3 regions of the Kocuria sp. CPCC 205231 genome follow, and region 1 is predicted to be linked to each of the others. Evidence: riboswitches for the same ligand, from Rfam matches in the RefSeq annotation. Region 1 holds a riboswitch; each other region holds the start of a gene.

Region 1 (6,076 bases):
GACCTTCGGGCTGCTCAACTCGGTGCTGGCGGTCGGCACGGTGGCCGGGGCCCTGCTCTCGGCCCGGCGCCGCAGCGCCCGGCTGCGCTACGTCTACGGGGGCAGCGCCGTCTTCGCCCTCAGCTGCCTGGGCGCGGCGACGGCGCCCACCCTGCCGCTGTTCGCGCTGTGGCTGGTCCCCTGCGGGCTGTCCTCCCTGACCATCATGACCACCGCCAACGCGTACGTGCAGTCCACCACCTCGCCGGTGATGCGCGGACGCGTCATGAGCCTCTACATGGCCATCTTCATGGGCGGCACCCCGATCGGGGCGCCGGTCGTCGGCTGGATCACCGACGCCCTCGGGGCGCGCTGGGGCATGGGGGTCGCCGTGGCGGCGGGACTCGGCGGGGCCCTGGTGGGCTTCGTCGTCTGGCTGCGGCTGCGCGCGGAGCGCTCCGCGCCCGAGAACTCCGGCTAGCGCCCGGCTCCTCCGCGGAGCTGCCCGACGACGTGGTCCACGCAGGCCAGCAGCCGGGCGACGTCCTCGGGCTCGATGGAGACGAACGTGGCGATCCGAAGCTGGTTGCGCCCCAGCTTGCGGTAGGGCTCGACGTCGACCACGCCGTGGGCGCGCAGGACCGCCGCGACGGCGGACGCGTCCACGGCGGCGTCGAAGTCCACGGTGGTGATCACGGTGGAGCGGTCCTCGGGGCGTGCCACGAACGGGGACGCGAAGGACGAGGCCTCGGCCCACCCGTAGACCAGGTCCGAGGAGGCCTTCGTGCGGGCCGCGGCCCAGGTCATGCCGCCCTGGTCGTTGAGCCAGCGGACCTGCTCGTCGAGCATCACCAGCGTGGCCAGGGCCGGGGTGTTGTAGGTCTGGTTCTTCCGGGAGTTCTCCAGCGCCGTGGTCAGCCGCAGGAAGTCGGGGATCCACCGCCCGGAGGCGCCGATCCGCTCGATCCGCTCGATCGCCGCGGAGGAGAACGCGCCCAGCCACAGTCCGCCGTCCGAGCCGAAGTTCTTCTGCGGGGAGAAGTAGTAGACGTCCGCCGCGGCCACCTCCGCGGCCATCCCCCCGGCGGCCGAGGTCGCGTCCACCAGCACCAGCGCGTCGTCCGCGATCCCGGAGGGCCGGTGCACGGGCGCGGCGACACCGGTGGAGGTCTCGTTCTGGGGCCACGCGTAGACGTCCACGCCCTCCTCCGCCCGGGCCTCCGGGCGGGTGCCGGGGGCGGACTCCACGATCGAGGAGGGCTCCAGGAACGGGGCGCCGTCGGTGGCCTGGGCGAACTTCGCGCCGAACTCCCCGAACACCAGGTGCTGGGCCCTCCGCTCGACCAGCCCGAACGCGGCGGCGTCCCAGAACGCGGTGGCCCCGCCCAGGCCCAGGAGCACCTCGTGGCCGGAGGGCAGGCCGAGGAACTGCGCGAGGCCCTCCCGCACCGAGCCCACGAGCTCCTGCACCGGCGCCTGGCGGTGGGAGGTGCCGAGCAGGCCGGCCCCGGCGCGCGACACGGCCTCGACCTGTGCCGGGCGGATCTTGGAGGGGCCGGCGCCGAAGCGGCCGTCGGCGGGCAGCAGGTGCTGGGGGATGGTGACGTGTGCGGGCAACGGGCGCTCCCTCGTGGGTGACGTGCGGCGGGTGGTGCGCGACGGGCACGGCCGCCGCGGAGGCCGCTCGCGCCGTTCGCGACTCGGCCCATTCTGCCCCACCCGCGGACGGCGGGCCCCGCGGGCGCCTCCTCCCTCCGGGCGGCCGGAGGGCTCGCGCACTAAGCTCGTGCGGGAAGACCGGACCGGGCGGGATCCCCGGGCCGGGACGGCCGGACGAAGGATGACTGAGGCATGAGCGACCTGATCGACACCACGGAGATGTACCTGCGGACCGTCCTCGAGCTCGAGGAGGAGGGGATCACGCCGATGCGGGCGCGGATCGTCGAGCGCCTCGACCACTCCGGGCCCACGGTCTCGCAGACGGTGTCCAGGATGGAGCGGGACGGGCTGCTGACGGTGGGCCAGGACCGGTCGCTGCTGCTCACCCCTGCCGGCCGTGAGCGTGCGGTGCAGGTGATGCGCAAGCACCGGCTGGCGGAGCGGCTGCTCGCCGACGTCATCGGCCTGGACCTCGCCCAGGTGCACGACGAGGCGTGCCGGTGGGAGCACGTGATGAGCGAGCAGGTCGAGCGGCGGCTCGTGGACCTGCTGCACAGCCCCCGGTACTCGCCGTACGGCACGCCGATCCCCGGTCTGGCCGCCCTCGGGGTCGAGGAGAGCCCCGCAGCGGCGCACCCCTCCCTGCTCGACGCCGCCCGCCACGACCCGGACGGGTCGCACACCGTGGCGCTGCTGCCGGAGGTGGTCCAGGCGGACGCGGACCTCCTGGGCGTGCTGAGCGACGTGGGAGTGCTCACCGGGGCGGAGGTCATGGCCCGGGTGGACGGTCAGATCGTGCGCATCGAGGTGGCGGCCACGGGGCGGTCCGCGGAGATCGACCTGCGCACCGCCGCGGCCATCCGCGTCCTCGCTCCCTGAGGCGCCGCCGTCTCCCGGAGCGGGGCGGCGAACGGTTCTTCCCGGGTGTGGGGACGTTCACAAGCCACTTTCGGCCAGTCCGGCCCGAGCCGGACCCCGGAGGCGCGGCTTCCCTGGTGACAGGCGGATTCCCAGGGCGCTCGAAGACACTGCACAGCTCGTCACAGGTGCGAATTGATTCGACCTTTCCTCTCAATAGCTACTCATTGAGACCCGCGGCGTTGTCCGGCTGTTATCTGTCGTGATCAAAACGTGACACTTCCGTAATCTGTCATGTACTGTTCAACGCGTGCCGATCACTGGTCGGATCGGCGCCCTCGGAGCACATCGCCGAATTCTGCCGGTGCCCGTGGCCTCTACACAGAAACTGCTTGGCAGAAGCGGGGGAACCACTTTCGGTCCCGGTGATCCGGGTCCTTGGGGTTAAGTCGTCAGAGCGCGTGCGTTCTGCGGCCGGGTGTCTCCCACCCGAATCCGACAGCTCACCTCGTAGGCAAAGGGAGGAACTCAACCATGTCGCTTTTCACGCTGAACGCTGCCCGCCACCGTGCCGAGACCACCTCGCACGTCGTGCGCAACACCACCATCGCCGCCGCTGCCGGCGCCGCGATGATCGGCTCCGTCGCCCCGGCCCAGGCCTTCGCCCAGGCTCCCGTCGAGACCGGCGCGGCCTACTCGGCCCCGGCCTCCGCCTCGCTGGCCGAGTACTCCTCGTACACCTACCAGGCCCCGGTCGCCGCGCAGCCCGCCGCTCCCGCCTACGAGGCCCCGGCCCCGGCCCCGCAGCAGACCGCCGCCACCTCGAGCGTCACCCCGCAGTCCACCGCCACCAGCGAGATCGCCCCGGCCGCCGGCGGCGTCGTGGGCACCGCGATGTCCGCGCAGGGTGCGGGCTACGTCTACGGCGGCACCGCCTACGGCGCCTGGGACTGCTCCGGCTTCACCCAGTGGGTCTTCGCCCAGAACGGCATCGACCTGCCCCGGACCACCTGGTCCCAGTTCGCGGCGGGCACCCCCACCGCCACCCCGCAGCCCGGTGACCTCGTCTCGCAGAACGGCGGCGCCCACGTGGGCATCTACATCGGCGGCGGCAAGATGATCTCCGCCCTCAACCCGACCCAGGGCACCCAGGTCCACTCCGTCAACGCCATGCAGCTGGACGGCTACTACACCTTCTGATCCGGTCCGCCGCCCGCGACGACCCCGCTCGTCGCGGGCGGCACCCGATCACCCCCCCCCCCCCACGCCGCACGCCGAGAACCGCTCTCCCGGTTCCCGGCGGTGCCTGCTGTCCGACCGGACGGCGCCCCCCCTCCTCCGCTCGCCGGCCGTCGTTCCCGATCCCGGAACGCACCCCTGCCGGACACCGGCCCACCCCGCGCACTGCCCGGGGCGATCCGTGCTGTCACCCGCGCCCTCCGGCAGGCCCGGCTCCGAAAGAAAGTCGTCTGAACTCCTCATGACCCGTGATCTGACCTCCTCGAACGGCATCGGCTCGCTCTTCTCCGGCAAGGCCCGCACCGTGGCCGCCGTGGCCGCCTTCTCCGGGCTGGCCCTCGCCACCACCGTCTCCGTGCAGGCCGCTCCGGCCCAGGACGCCTCCGCCGACGCCCCGCTGTCCGCCGTGGCCGCGGCCACCCCCGCCGCGGCGCCCGCCGTGTCCCTCGAGCCCGTCGCCCACGTGCAGAAGGTCGAGTCCGACCGGAAGTCCGAGAAGAAGGTCGAGAAGAAGGCCGAGCGGCAGAAGGTCGAGACCCCGGTCGTCGCGGCTCCCGCCGTGGCCGCTCCGGCGCCGAAGGCCTCCGCCGCGCCCGCTCCGGTCGCCGCCCCGCAGCCGGCCGTGCAGGCGGCTCCGGCCCCGAAGCCCGCCGCCGCGCCCGCCCCGAAGCCGGCCCCGAAGCCCGCACCGGTCGCCGCCCCGAAGCCGGCCGTGCAGGCGGCTCCGGCCCCGAAGCCCGCCGCCGCGCCCGCCCCGAAGCCGGCCGTGCAGGCGGCTCCGGCCGCCCAGCGCACCGTCACCCCGCAGAGCTCGGCCTCCGGCAAGGGCGCGACCATCTCCTCCGCCGCCATGGGCCAGCTCGGCGTGGGCCAGGACTGCACCGCGCTCGTCACCAACGCGCTGCGCGCCACCGGCATCAACCACCACGGCTGGCCGGCCTCCTACCTGAGCCTCGGCACGCAGGTCTCCGCCGGCCAGGCGCAGCCGGGCGACCTCGTCTACTACGCCGACGGCGGCATGGGTGCGGCCCACATCGGCGTCTACATCGGTGGCGGCAAGGCCGTCCACGGCGGCTGGAACGGCGGCACGACCGTCATCGACAGCGTCAACGTGGGCTCCGGCCCCGTCTACGTCCGCGTGCGCTGACCGCACGCGAGAGCACCGCTTCGGGTGCGCGGTTCCTGGTCGGCCAGACGGGAACCGCGCACCCGCTGTCATCCCGGCGCCCACCGCGCCGGCCACCCCGGCGCCCCGGCGGCGGCCGATAGACTGGCCCCATGTCCACCGACTACAGCCGCAACGCCCGCACGAGCCTGGACCGCGAGTACGCCTACATGGCCTACGGCATGATCGGCGGCGCCGTGCCAGGCATCGTGGCCGGCTTCGTCGTCGCCGCGTTCGTGGGGCACGCCGCGATGTGGCTCTCGGTGTTCGGGGGCATCGGGATCGTGCTCGGCCTGATCACCGGGATCCTGCTCCACCGGAGGCGGCACGCTGCGGCCGTGACCGAGGACCGCCGGGAGCGCGGCGCAGCGCCGGAATGACGTGCTCCCGCAGCAGCGGGGCCAGGTCCGCGGGCAGCGCGCCGGGGGAGTCCTCGTCGACGGGCTGCCAGCGCAGCTCCTCGATCTCCGCGAGCGGCACCGGCCGCCCCGTGAGAGGTGCCGTGAACACGGTGCACCGCACCCACGTGCCCGCCTCGTTCGCGGCCGGCGCCACGAACACCCCGAGCGGGCGCAGCTGGGCGGCGTCCAGCCGCAGCCCGACCTCCTCCGCGGTCTCCCGCACGGCGGCGGCCGCCGGGGACTCGCCCGGGTCGAGCTTGCCGCCCACCAGCATGAAGCGCTCCGTGCCCCGCTTGCGCACCGTCAGCAGCGCCCCGTCGTCGTCCCGCAGGCACACGGCGGTGATGGTCAGCACCTCGGCGTCCGCCGGGGGAGCGTCCGGGGACACCTCGGCGGCCGCGCGCAGCCGGCCGATCTCCTCGTCGAGGTTGCGGGCCGCCGCCGGACCCCACCGGTCCTGCGCCGCGGCGGTCCGGAACAGCGGATACCGGCCCCGGAGGTCCTCCAGCACCTCCAGCCGGGCCCGGGCGAACTCCGGTCCGGGCACGTGCGCGTACTCCTTCCGCACGCCCGCCGCGTAGGCGGCGTACCCGTCCGGGTCCGCGCCGAGCACGGAGAGGTCGGCGTCCAGGAGCACCCGTCCGGCGGCGTCCCCCTCGGGGACCCGGTGCCCGAGGGTGAGCAGGACGAGCCGCTCGACCTCCGCCACGAGCGGCGCGGCGAAGCCGGCGGCGCCCAGCCGGGTGCGGGCCAGCTCCGCCGACTCCCGCTCGTC
Region 2 (6,076 bases), on a different contig from region 1:
CGGGCGGGTTAGAGCGTAGAAGATCTGCCGCCCCTCGGTGCGTCCGGCCACCAGCCCGCACTCGCGCAGGCAGGCCACATGGGCGGAGACGGTGGACTGGGCCAGGCCCGTTTCCTCCACCAGATCCCGCACTCGAGCTTCACCGCCGGCCAGGCGGGCCACGATGGCCAGGCGAGTGGGATCGGACAGGGAGTGGAACAGGGCCACGGCCGGGTCCAGGTCGGCCACACAACTGATGTTCGTCATGAGTCGATGTTATCGCTTAATTGCGATTGATCGTTAAGCGACGATGTGATTGTGCTTGCCAAGGGCACTGGTCATCGATCAGGCCCACTCGGAGGCCAAGCGCACCAATCGGGGCGGGGATGATGCCGTGGGTGAGCTTCTTGGCCGCGGCCACCACCGACAGAATGATCAGCGCGACCACCAGGATGATGGTGCTCATTGGGGACGCCTCGGGGGTCTCATCTTCGGATTGCCCATTGAGGATCTGAGAGGCGGTCCTGTGCCCGTCGGATTCTCCGGATCCGGGCTACATCGCTCCTCCACATTATCGACGGGTGCCCCAGCCTAAGGGGAGCAAAGACTGGGGCACCCTAACGCCCGTGCACGGGGTGATGAGAACGGGGTGTTCTCACTTGCAAATTATGCCCTCACTGGCTCGGCCGAACAGCCCGTAGAGCAACCAGGGAGCAAGCTACGGGGAATCTTCACGACGTCTTGAGGAAAGCTATACAAACGACTTCGAAGTCAATACGGGGATCCTCCGATGAGCAGGGGCAGCACTCGCGTGGGTGTCCAACTGCTGGTGGCCGCTTCCATCCCTCAAACGGAGCGCGTCGTGTCACCGGATGCACGGCCCCGCCGGGAACAGCCAGAGGGCCCCTGCCATGGCAGGGGCCCTCTGGCTGTTGTTCGAGGACGTCCAGCAACAGGTGTTGCGGCAAGATCCAGGGGGCAGTTGTCGGATCGCTGAACATCGTGGCCATGACATCCTTGAAGGGGCGCTATGGCAGGAATCGCTCAGGGGTGGATCAGAGGCCGGTGAAGGCGGTGAAGAAGCGGAAGAACACCGAGGCAGCCACGGCCACGTAGGCGATGGCCACCAGGGTCCAGGCCCACTCGGAGGCAAACCGCACCAACCGGGGCGGGGCGGGGATGACGCCGTGGGCGAGGTTGCGCACGGTGAGCAGGATGAACAGCGGGATCATCGCCGCCCATACGATCATGCAGTACAGGCACAGGATGTAGATGGTGAACAGCGCCTGGGACCACAACCAGATCACGAACACCGCCCCGGCGGTGACTCCGATCTGCAGGCCGATCCAGTACCAGCGCCCGAACCGTGCCCCGGAGGCGGCGGCCATGGCGGTGGTGATGACCACGGCGAAGGCCACGATGCCGATCAGCGGGTTGGGGAAGCCGAACAGTTCCGACTGCCAGGTGCCCATGACCTGCCCGCAGGACACCCAGGGGTTGATGTCACAGCTGGTGACGTGGTCGGGGTCGCGGTAGAGCTCCAAACGTTCGAGCACCAGGATCGCCGAGGCGATCCAGCCGATCACCCCGGTCACCAGCAGGACCAGGGCGAAGGGGCGGTGGCGGGCGAAGCCGGGCAGGTGCGCCGCGGCGTCCGGTTCGGCGCCGTGGGGGCGGTCGATGGTCGTGGTATCAGTCATGGGAGGGCCCCTCGAAGGTGCAAGCGGTCAGTGGTCTCGTGATGGAGGGGGTCAGCTGGTGGCGGCGGCTTCGATCTCGGCTCGGAACTGCTCCAGCGTCTCCGGGTTCAGGACTTCCCCATCGAGGTAAAAGGTCGGGGTTCCGCCCACGCCCAGAGCCTCACCGTCAGCGACGTCGAGTTCGATGCGCTGCTGGGTGGCCGGATCGGCCACCGCGGCATCGAAGGCGGCCATGTCCAGGCCGATGGCTTGCGCGAAGCCGCGGAAGACCGCGCTCTGGTCCTCGGCCGACTCTCCCCACTGTTCCTGGGTCTCGAACATGCGCTGGTACATCGGCTCGTACTGTCCCTGCTGGGCGGCGGCTTCGACCGCGAGGGCGGCGTTCATGGAGTTGCGGTGGCCCGGCAGCGGGAAGTAGCGGTGGACAAAGGTGACCGTGTCGGCGTACTCGGCCCGCAGCTCCTCGATGACGGGGTAGGCGGCCCGGCACCCTTCGCACTCATAGTCCAGGAACTCCACCAGCACGGCCTGTTCGTCCGGTGCCTGGGAGAGCACCCGACTGTTCTCCCGCACGACCTGCCCCTGGCCCTGGCCCTGGGGCACCGTATCGGGGGTGGAGTTGGCACGGGCGATGAGGATCGGGATGGCCACGGCGGCCACAACGGCGGCCAGGAGGACCCACACGATGATCTTGGCCTTCGAGGGCTTCTGCTGTGGGGTGGGCGGGCTGGCGGTAGTGCTCACAGGGGTGTCCGTTCTGTCTCCGGCAGCAGGGCGTACCGGTGGAGGGGGCTAGGGGTGGAGGGGCTCATCGTGGCGGTGGGAGGCCGGTTCGATCTGGAAGGTGGAGTGCTCGATGGCCACGTCGAAGTCACGGGCCACGCAGGCCTGCAAATCCGCCAGCACCACACCGGCGTGCTCAGCGCTCAGGCAGCCGTCGTGGACGGTGACGTGGGCCGAGAGCACCGGGGTGTCGGAGTCGATGCGCGAAGCGTGCAGATCGTGCACACCGACCACGTGCGGCAGGGCTTCCAGGCGGGTGCGCACCTGCTCGAGGTCCAGGCCCTTCGGGGTGGTTTCCATCAGGACCTCAATGGTGTCGCGCAGCAGCATCAGAGCCCGCGGCACGATCAGGGCGGCAATCAACAAGGACACGACCGCATCCGCTCGGGTCCACCCGGTGGTGGCGATGACGATCGCCGAGACGATCACCGCTACCGAGCCCAGGGCGTCGTTGGCCACCTCCAGGAACGCGGCCTTCATGTTCAGGTTCTCGCCCCGGCCCGAGGCGAGGATGACCAGCCCGATGATGTTGCCGACCAGTCCGATCACCCCGAACCACAGCATGGCCGTGGACTCGACCTCGGGAGGCTCCAATAGCCGGCGTACACCTTCGACGGCGATGAATCCGCCCACGGCCAGCAACACCGAGGCTTGGGCGGCCGCGGCGACGATCTCGGCGCGTTGGTACCCCCAGGTGCGTTTGTCCGTGGCCGGTCTCAAAGCCAGGGTCGCAGCCGTGAGGGCGATGAGCAGTCCGGCCGAGTCGGTGAACATGTGTCCGGCATCGGCCAGCAGCGCCAGGCTGCCCGAGATCACCGCGCCGATGATCTCGGCGACCATGATCGTGGCGGTGATGGCGAAGACCACCGCCAGCTTCCCCCGCCGCCCGGCGCCGGCGTGGGAATGATCGTGCTCGCCGCTCATGCCGGAATCTTCTGGGTGGTGGCGTCATCGGGAAGGTCCTCGGCGGCGCACTCGGGTGTCCCGCACCGGCACACCGGCTCGACGGTCAGGATCGTGCCCAGCAGGTCCTCCAACGCGTGGGCCAGCTTCGGGTCCGAGAGTTCATAGCGCACGTTGCGCCCCACCGGCACGCCCACGACCAGCCCGCAATCGCGCAGACAGGCCAGGTGGTTGGACAGGATCTGCCGGCTCACCCCGATCCGGGCCGCCAGTTCCGAGGGCACCGCTGGGCCTTGCTGCAGTTGCAGCAGCACCGCGGCTCGGGTGGGATCGGCCAGTGCTTTGCCGAAACGGGACATCACCTCGACCGGGGACAAGATCCTCATGCAATAACCGTACAGCAGAATCTGTATCAAATGAGATGGGGGCTTCTCTTGATGATCGGGCAATGTCCAGCTCGTATTCATACGGTGAAGGCGGACGGGGGTGCCGTCCGCCACTGCGGCATCCTCGTCCCCCGAGCCATCGCTGCACCCCCAGGAGCCCTCGCTCCAATGCCGAGGCGGAGCAGGATGAGCACTGCCCGCGTCCAGCGGAAGACAGGGCAAGGCCATGAGCACTCTCCGAGCCTCTCCGCAGGACTGCTCCCCGTGTGCCGATTCGCGGGCGGGCGCACATCGACAGGATCGTGGCAATCGTTCGAGTCTGCGGCTACAGCCGCGGGGAGCACCCATGCGGTCCATCGACGATGATCCTGGCGGGGCACTCCGCACCTGACGGATGAGCCCACCGGCTGGCCATCACCGCATCGGCGAGGCTTACCGGTAGGTGTAGTACCCGTCGACGGGCATGGCGTTGACGGAGTGGACGAAGGTGCCCTGGGTCGGGTTCAGCGCCGAGACCATCTTGCCGCCACCGATGTAGATGCCGATGTGGTTGCCACCGTTCTGGGACACCAGGTCACCGGGCTGCGGGGTGGACGTCGGGGTGGCTGCGGCGATCTGCTGGAAGCTGGTGCGGGGGATGTCGATGCCCTGCTGGGCGTAGACCCAGCCGGTGAATCCGGAGCAGTCCCAGGCCCCGAAGGAGGTCCCGCCCCAGACGTAGCCGGTGCCCACGCCCTGCATGGCCGTGCCCACGATGCCGCCGGCGGCCGGGGCGATCTCGGTGGTGGCGTTGGACTGCGGGGTCACGCTCGAGGTGGCGGCGCTCTGCTGCGGGGCCGGAGCGGCGGGCTGCGCGGCGACCGGGGCCCGGTAGGAGTCGGAGGCCAGGTTGGCCGTTGCCGAAGCCGGAGCCGCATAGGAGGACCCGGAGGCGGCGGGGATCTCGGCGTAGGCCTGGGCCGGAGCGATGGAGCCCACCAGTGCGGCGCCGGCGGCGGCGGCGATGGTGGTGGTACGCACGGCACGCGAGGAGGTCTCGGCACGGTGACGGGCAGTGTTCTGCGTGAAAAGCGACATGGTTGAATTCCTCCCTTTGCCTACGAGGTGAGCTGTCGGATGCGGGTGGGAGACACCCGGCCGCAGAACGCGCGCGCTCTGAACGACTTAACCCCAAGGCCCCGGTACACCGGGACCGGTAATGGTTCCCCCGCTTCTGCCAAGCGATTTCTCTTCAGGAACCCCGGGCACCGGCAGAACTCGGCGATGTGCCACGAGGGCGCCGACAGGATCAGTGGTCGGCACGCATTGAAGAGTACAAGGAGATTACGAAACAATCACAATCCAATTCGGGAATGTATAGAGACCGTAAAGAAATGGTCAAGACTCGATGAAAACCTGAATTGTTGTCGTATTTTTCCTGCTAATTTCCCGAGAAAAACGGGGAGCTCTGCGCTTTGAGTGAGGTGACTTGTTGGTGCGTGGGCGCTGCGCGGGGAGTCGTCGCCCACACAGCGGTGGAGACAGGAGCCACTTCAAGCCCCGGAAATTTAGGCTCTGTCCGTGCTCGCACTGGCTGGCGGAACGTTAGCCAGCGTTGTGGTCGAGGAGATGCCCGACCAAGCCCACGAAGGCGACACCAGCGTGCCGGGACCGATCCTGCTCACCGGCAGATTTGCGTTGTTCACCGCGATCTCCGTCTACCTCGGTTCCTGAGAAGCTGTGCGCCCCGGCGCCCTCGTCTCCGGGCGCCGGGGCGTGCTGACCGTGTTCAGTGGGCGCAGCAGGCGCAGCCGGAGCTGCACCCGTCGGCGCACCCGTCGCCGTCCTCATCCAGCAGGACGGCCACCGGGGAGCAGCAGGCGTCCCCGCGCCAGGCCTCCGCCCCCTCCTTGACCGCCACGGCGGCGATCACCAGGGCGGCCAGCGGGTCGGCCCAGGCCCAGCCCAGGGTGCTGTTGAGGACCAAGCCCACCAGCAGCACCGCCGAGAGGTAGGTGCACAACAGGGTCTGCTTGGAGTCAGCCACCGCAGAAGCGGAGCCCAGTTCCCGGCCGGTGCGGCGTTCGAACCAGGACAGGAACGGCATGATCACCAGGCTCACCGCGGCCAGTCCGATGCCGACCGGGGAGTGTTCCGGCTCGGCGGCCCCGACCAAGGCGCGGATCGCATCGACGGTGACGAAGGCGGCCAGGCCGAAGAAGGAGAACGCGATCACCCGCATCGCCACCTTCTCCCGTTGGTGCGGGTCCGGGGCGGCGAACTGCCACGCCACCGCCGCCGCGGAGAGGACCTCCACGATCGAATCCAGGCCGAAGCCGATCAGCG
Region 3 (6,076 bases), on a different contig from region 1:
GAAGCCATCCCAGTGCTCGTCCGACTTCGACGGGCCAGCGCTCCTGAACGCTGCGGAGTCGCTCGATGATGACCTCCCGGTCGACGGTCTGGTACTGGAGCAGGGCTCCGACGAACGCCTGATCCTTCTCCCGGTGGGCCAGCAGCTTCGCCACGCACAGGTCTTCCTTGTCCAGGCACAGACCGGTGAACTGTTGCCCCGTGCCCACCTGGCGGGTGTTCTCATTGCTGACCACGACCAGGCGATCGCGCCAGCCAGCCGGCAGCTTCGCCGTCGTGTCGTCCACGCCATCGAGGAAGAAACCGTGCATCTGGTCGAAGTCCGACCACTCGCCGGCAACCGCCGAGAGCTCATCCGACAGATCGAGGACCGTCTGCGGGTCGGCGTCGATGGGCAGGATGTCGACCTCCGTGGACATCGTGGCCTGGTCGGGCAGATCGTCCTCGTGGAAGGAACCCAGGATCGACTGGGACCCGACGACGATGACCTGGTCTCTGCGGATGATGCTGCAGGCCGCGCGGATCGCGTACTCGAGCTGGTAGCGGTGCACTCAGCGGCTCGGCAACGACTTCAGGATGGACAGCCGCTCCTCCTGGCCGATCAGGCCGCCCATGGGGGAGACCTCACGCATCTCGATGCTGCCGGAGTCGGTGGAGTCCAGGACCGTCCGCAGGGTCTCCACATCGCGGGTCTCCACGATGCGGCGCCAGCGGTCGAGGTTCTCGACGTGCGGATGCCCCTGTACGGAGCTGCTGAGTTGCTCGAGGTTCTGGAGGATCCGCGGTGTCCAGGAGGACAGGGTCTCCTCGTTCAACTTGGGGACCAGCGACCGGTGAAGGAGGAGGGCGCGCAGGCTGGACCGGTTCATCTCGGTGTCCTGGGACATGCTTCCTCCTCTCGTCCTGGTGACCGATTCTACCGTCGGGCATGGTGTCCGAGCGGCCCGGTGGCTCATCTCTGGTGCCCAGGTGAAACGTCCTCAGGCGTGGACACCAGAGGATCACGGTGGCTGCGCTCTGGGCGAGATCGAGGTCGGGCTGATCATCACGGTCCTGCCCCGATCGACGGATGCCCCTGCTGCTATCCGATCGGTGTCGGCGGTCGTTGCCCGCCGAGCACGGCGAGCACGTTCTCGGCGGCGAGCACCGCCATTGCGGTGCGCGTCTCCACCGTGGCGGAGCCCAGGTGCGGCAGGAGCACCACGTTGTCGAGCTCCCGCAGTTCGGGATGCACCCGGGGCTCGTGCTCGTAGACGTCCAGTCCGGCGCCCGCGATCCGGCCCTCGCGGAGTGCGGACGCGAGCGCCGCTTCGTCGACGATCGGTCCGCGCGCGGTGTTGACGAGGTACGCCGAGTCCTTCATAGCCGCCAGCTGCTCGGCGCCGATCAGGTGGTGCGTGGCGGGCCCGTAGGGGCAGTGCAGCGACACGACGTCGGAGACGGCCAGCAGCTCGTCGAGCTCGACCCGCCGGGCGCCCAGCTCGGCGGCGATCCCGGGGTCGAGCTCGCTGCGCGACTGGTAGACGATCTCCATGCCGAAGGCCCGGGCCCGGCGCGCGGTCGCCTGCCCGATGCCGCCCATGCCGACGACGCCGAGGGTCTTGCCCTGCAGGCCGCTGCCGAGCAGGAAGAACATGCCCCACTTCCACTCCCGGCCGGAACGGATGAGCCGTTCCCCCTCGCCGAGCCGGCGGGTCGCCATGAGGATCAGGCCGAAGGCGATGTCGGCGGTGGCGTCCGTGAGCACGCCGGGGGTGTTGGTGGCCACGACGTCGCGTTCGCTGCAGGCGGACACGTCGATGTTGTCGTAGCCGACGGCGACGTTCGCGACCACTTTCAGCTGCGGGCCGGCGGTGTCGAGCAGTTCGGCGTCGATGCGCTCGGTGAGCAGACTCACCACGGCATCCGCCCCGGCCACCCGGCGCAGGAACTCCTCGCGACCGATCGGCTCCGGATCCGGCCACATCTCGACCTCGTGGGAGGCGCGGAGCTTCTCGACCGCGGCGTCGGGCACGCGTCCCGTGACGACGACCCGGCTCATGCCGTCTCGATCCACTCGCGCAGGCGGCCGAGGCCGTCGCGGATGTCGGCGACGTCGATGCCCGAGTAGGCGAGCCGGATGTACTGCCGATCCTCGTCGGGCTGGCGCCGGCCGAAGTGCTCACGCGTGCAGAAGGAGACGCCGGTCTGGTGCAGGGCGGCCGTGGCGAAGTCACCGACTGCCGTGTAGCCCATGCTCTCCATGGTCCGGGTGACGTCGGGGAACAGGTAGAACGTCGACTGCGGTACGGCCACGTGCATGCCGGGGATGGCGTTCACCAGCTCACAGGCGGCATCCCGGCGCTCGCGCAGGATGTCGAGCGTCTGCTGCACGGGTTCCTGGGGGCCGCGGAGTGCTTCGATGCCGGCCCACTGCACGTAGTGCGTGGTGCAGGACTCGTCGTTGGTGTTGAGCGTGCTGAGCACCTTGGCGATCTCGAGCGGCGCGACGGCGCAGCCGAGGCGGGAGCCGGTCATCGCGAATTTCTTGCTGAACGTGTAGAGGATGACGGTGCGCTCGGCCATGCCGGGGAGCGATGCGATCGAGTTCGAGACCCCCTCGTAGCGCGTCTCGAAGTAGGCCTCGTCGGAGAGCACCCAGAGATCGTGCTCCTGGGCGAGCTGCGCGACGGCCTCGCGCTCGGCCGCCGTCGACTCGGCCGAGATGGGGTTCTGCAGGTCGTTGTAGATGATGGCGACCGTGTTCGGGGTGATCGTCGCGCGCACCTGGTCGAGGTCGATGGCGAAGCCGTCCTCCGTGGGGAGGTAGCGGTACGGCACGGCCGTGCCCCCGAGGTACTCGATCTGCGACTCGTAGATCGGGAAGCCGGGGTTCGGGTAGAGCACCTCCTCACCCGGGTTCATGACCGCCTGCAGGAACTTCGTGATGACGGGCTTGCCGCCCGTCATCACGACGACGTTGTCGGGGACCAGGCTGATGCCACGACGCGAGCCGATGTCCTCGGCGAGGGCCTCGCGCAGCTGGGGGATGCCCGGGCCCGGGCAGTAGCCGGTGTAGCCCTCGGCGATGGCCCGGTCCATCGCCTCGATGATGTGCGGGGCCGTCGGGATGTTGATGTCGCCGAGGTGGAAGGGGTACACACGGTTCCCCTTCGCCTTCCAAGCGGCCGCGGCTTGCGCGACGCTGAAGGCGGTCTCGGTGCCCAGCCGGTCGAGCCGGTGCGCGAGTTGTCGCATGCCGTTCCACTCCTCGTCGAGTTGGCGATCGATCCGCTGGCGGACCCGGGTCGAGCATACGACTCATATATCAGTCTGGGAAGAGTGGTCCCCGGATGGATTCTCTCAGTGGACATCGCCGCGAGATCGTGGTCATCGGCAACGGAGCATCTGTCGGAGTGGAGGTGCGGACTGAAAAAGTTCGACACGGCACGATGCGTACCCCTCCGGCTCCAGATGCGGGACGCCGGCGCAGCAGCTCCTCGCGGAGTTCGACCTCAGGCGGCACCTTGTCGGCCGCCAGTGCGGTCCCGGTCCCGTCGTGGCGGAGTCGCGGCTCGTCACCCAGCGGCCTCGAGCAGGTCGTCCAGGACTCGGTCGAGTCGTGCCACGAGGGAGAGGTGTCCCTCGTCCTCCAGCAGGTGCGCCCGGGCGCCCGGCACGTGCGCGGCGAGCCACTCCCCGTGGGCCGCGGGAACGGTGCGGTCCTCCCGGCCGTGCCAGATCCGGGTCGGCACGGTGATCCTCTCGACGGCGAAGCCCCACGGACGGTCCACCGCGAGGTCGTCGTCGCACCAACCCACGACGCCCTGGCGCAGAGAGTGCTCGGCCGTGTCCAGCACGTATCCGGCGAAGTCCCCGGTCATCACCGCCTGGTCCACGGGCGGGAGCATCGCGCGCAGGAGTGCCACGACGTCGTTGCCGGGCGCTGAAGCCGCCGCGCTCATGGCCTCCATGCGCCCCTCGAGGTAGGCCTCGAGCGCGCTGCGCCCCTTCCTGGCAGCGGTGGACTCCGCCGCGCTGTCCTCGTCCATCCCGGCGACCGGATCCAACCCCGCCACGCGCGGCGGGGCGTAGCCGGCGAGGGAGGAGGCCGCTCGGCACCGATCGGGCAGCAGCGCAGCGCAGGCCAGGGCGCGCGGGGCGCCACTGGACCAGCCGAGGGTGAGGAAGTCCGCCACCCCCAGCTCGTCTAGGACGCACCGGGTGTCGGCCACGGCGTCGGCAACTATGCCGGGGGCCTTCTCCTCCGGGAGCGGGTCCGAGGCGCCGTATCCGGGGCGCGAGACGGTGAGCGCGCGCAGCCCGCGGTCCGCGGCCGCGCGCTCGAGCGGCCGGAACGGGACAGCGGCACCGGGAGCCCCGTGGTGGAAGACCACCAGCAGGTCTCCGGGCGGACCGGTGAGCCGGAACTCCAGGCTGCGCCCGTCCGGTGTGGTGACGCTGCGGTTGTCTTGCTCCTCCGGCTGCGCGCTCATGCGTTCCCCTGCAGTTTGTGGGCCGCTCTCGTGCGTCTGTGGCGGCCGGGTGACTCCACGCTAGGACGTCGCTGCACCCGCGACCAGGGCGGCGACGGCGTGTGACCGCCTGCCTCTCCCTGCAGGGATCGAGGGCTTCGACAGAACCCATCACGGTGACAGGGGCCCCATATGGGAGGGGGAGTGCGGTGCCTGCCGGGACGGCCGGGAACCGCACTCCCCGCTCACGTGCGTGGGGTCAGCGCACGCGGAGGTAAACGGGACCGGAGCCAACGTTGACGGTTTGGATGACCGTCTGGTTGCCGTTCCAGCCGCCGTGAACGGCCTTGCCGCCGCCGATGTACACGGCGATGTGGGCGAAGCCCATGCCGCCGTTGGCGTAGTAGACCAGGTCACCGGGCTGGGCCTGGGCGGCGGAGACCCGGGTGCCGAGCTTCAGGTAGGAGGCCGGCCACCCGTGGTGGTTGATCCCGGCTGCGCGCAGGGACTTGGTGACCAGGGCCGTGCAGTCCTGACCCACGCCGAGCTGGTTCTTGGCGGCGGCGGCGATGGTCGCGGCCTTGCCGGACTGGGACTGGATGCTGACGAGCTGCTGGGGGGCTGCGGCGGGGGCCGCCTGGGCCGGGGCCACGCTGCTGAGCGCCAGGGCGCCGCCGGCGACCGCCAGGATCGCGGTGCGTCCGAGACGGGACGAGCTCTGGGCGCGGTGGCGGGGCATGCGGAACTGGAAAACGGGCATGAGTGATGTCCTCCCTCTTGCCTGCGAGGTGAGCTGTCGGATGCGGGTGGGAGACACCCGGTCGTCAGGGCGGGGGCCCTGACGACTTAACCCCTAGGTCCCGGGGGAGGGACCGTTCATGGTTCCCCCGCTTCTGCCGAGCGTTATGTCTGGGGGCCCCGGGCACCGGCAGAATTCGGCGATGTGCACGGGGATACCGATCGGTGAGGCGACCGGCACGGAGAGAACACTAACCGAAAAATAACGAAAAAGTCTCGCTTAGATCACGGGCGTGTCTCGGCTCTTATGTCGGCCCAGCAGGGCGCCTCCCCACCCAGGCGAAGTGGTTCGGTAAGAGGCGCCGCTGGAGATCCCCGGGACGACTCAGGTCGAGACAAAAGTGCACTTGACCTGGGGCTCTACCTGAGCCATGCCGATGGACGAGCGCTCCCCTGCCCTGGAGCGGAGTGTTCGGTGGCGACCTTGAGGCTGGTGCGGCAGTTTGCCGGAAAAGCTTCAAAGTCTTTGACCGCTGGCGCCAGTTATCGCATCCCGCTGGCGCGGCAAGAATGATTTTTGGTATGCCCCGAGCCCATTCACAAATTCACAAAAAGCAGTGATCGTGTCGGTGTAAATCCCTCGATGTGGGTCGGCCTTCTTCACGGGCACCTCCACGGTGCAGGCTTTGCCCGGCCAGTAAGCAGTGCACCGTCGATGGGGTTTGAGGTGCAGCCAACGGCGAAAGGAATGCACGTCGGAGCGATCCTGGGCGATGAGAACCCCGAAGGCTGGGCCGAGGACCTCGCGATGCCCAGCGGGTGGCACCCCCACCTCCGGGTCATTCCCTCGGCCCGCAACGTCTCCAACCGCGAGGTCGACCGGGC

Evidence for each region. Region 1 has a riboswitch for cyclic di-AMP ahead of RF640_RS11300 (C40 family peptidase). Riboswitches for the same ligand answer to the same signal wherever they lie in the genome.
Region 2: another riboswitch for cyclic di-AMP. It lies ahead of RF640_RS14670 (C40 family peptidase); the one in region 1 lies ahead of RF640_RS11300 (C40 family peptidase).
Region 3: another riboswitch for cyclic di-AMP. It lies ahead of RF640_RS00015 (NlpC/P60 family protein); the one in region 1 lies ahead of RF640_RS11300 (C40 family peptidase).

The regions. Positions count from the first base shown of each region.
Region 1 covers NZ_JAVKPP010000009.1:108,393-114,468, reverse strand. Annotated here, with positions in the region: gene RF640_RS11315 (MFS transporter) at 1-460, shown strand, start outside; gene serC (phosphoserine transaminase) at 457-1,596, opposite strand; gene RF640_RS11305 (metal-dependent transcriptional regulator) at 1,831-2,517, shown strand; cyclic di-AMP (ydaO/yuaA leader) riboswitch at 2,836-3,025, shown strand; gene RF640_RS11300 (C40 family peptidase) at 3,031-3,696, shown strand; gene RF640_RS11295 (C40 family peptidase) at 3,977-4,882, shown strand; gene RF640_RS11290 (hypothetical protein) at 5,014-5,280, shown strand; gene RF640_RS11285 (DUF4031 domain-containing protein) at 5,198-6,076, opposite strand, start outside.
Region 2 covers NZ_JAVKPP010000014.1:94,988-101,063, reverse strand. Annotated here, with positions in the region: gene RF640_RS14700 (ArsR/SmtB family transcription factor) at 1-246, opposite strand, end outside; gene RF640_RS14695 (hypothetical protein) at 263-445, opposite strand; gene RF640_RS14690 (vitamin K epoxide reductase family protein) at 1,035-1,679, opposite strand; gene RF640_RS14685 (DsbA family protein) at 1,731-2,423, opposite strand; gene RF640_RS14680 (cation diffusion facilitator family transporter) at 2,472-3,386, opposite strand; gene RF640_RS14675 (ArsR/SmtB family transcription factor) at 3,383-3,751, opposite strand; gene RF640_RS14670 (C40 family peptidase) at 4,184-4,828, opposite strand; cyclic di-AMP (ydaO/yuaA leader) riboswitch at 4,834-5,024, opposite strand; gene RF640_RS14665 (hypothetical protein) at 5,312-5,464, shown strand; gene RF640_RS14660 (cation transporter) at 5,520-6,076, opposite strand, start outside.
Region 3 covers NZ_JAVKPP010000001.1:1,391-7,466, reverse strand. Annotated here, with positions in the region: gene RF640_RS00040 (DUF6036 family nucleotidyltransferase) at 1-550, opposite strand, end outside; gene RF640_RS00035 (hypothetical protein) at 551-886, opposite strand; gene RF640_RS00030 (2-hydroxyacid dehydrogenase) at 1,081-2,040, opposite strand; gene RF640_RS00025 (pyridoxal phosphate-dependent aminotransferase) at 2,037-3,236, opposite strand; gene RF640_RS00020 (alpha/beta fold hydrolase) at 3,557-4,474, opposite strand; partial or broken gene RF640_RS00015 (NlpC/P60 family protein) at 4,713-5,120, opposite strand; cyclic di-AMP (ydaO/yuaA leader) riboswitch at 5,219-5,404, opposite strand; gene RF640_RS00010 (ParA family protein) at 5,940-6,076, shown strand, end outside.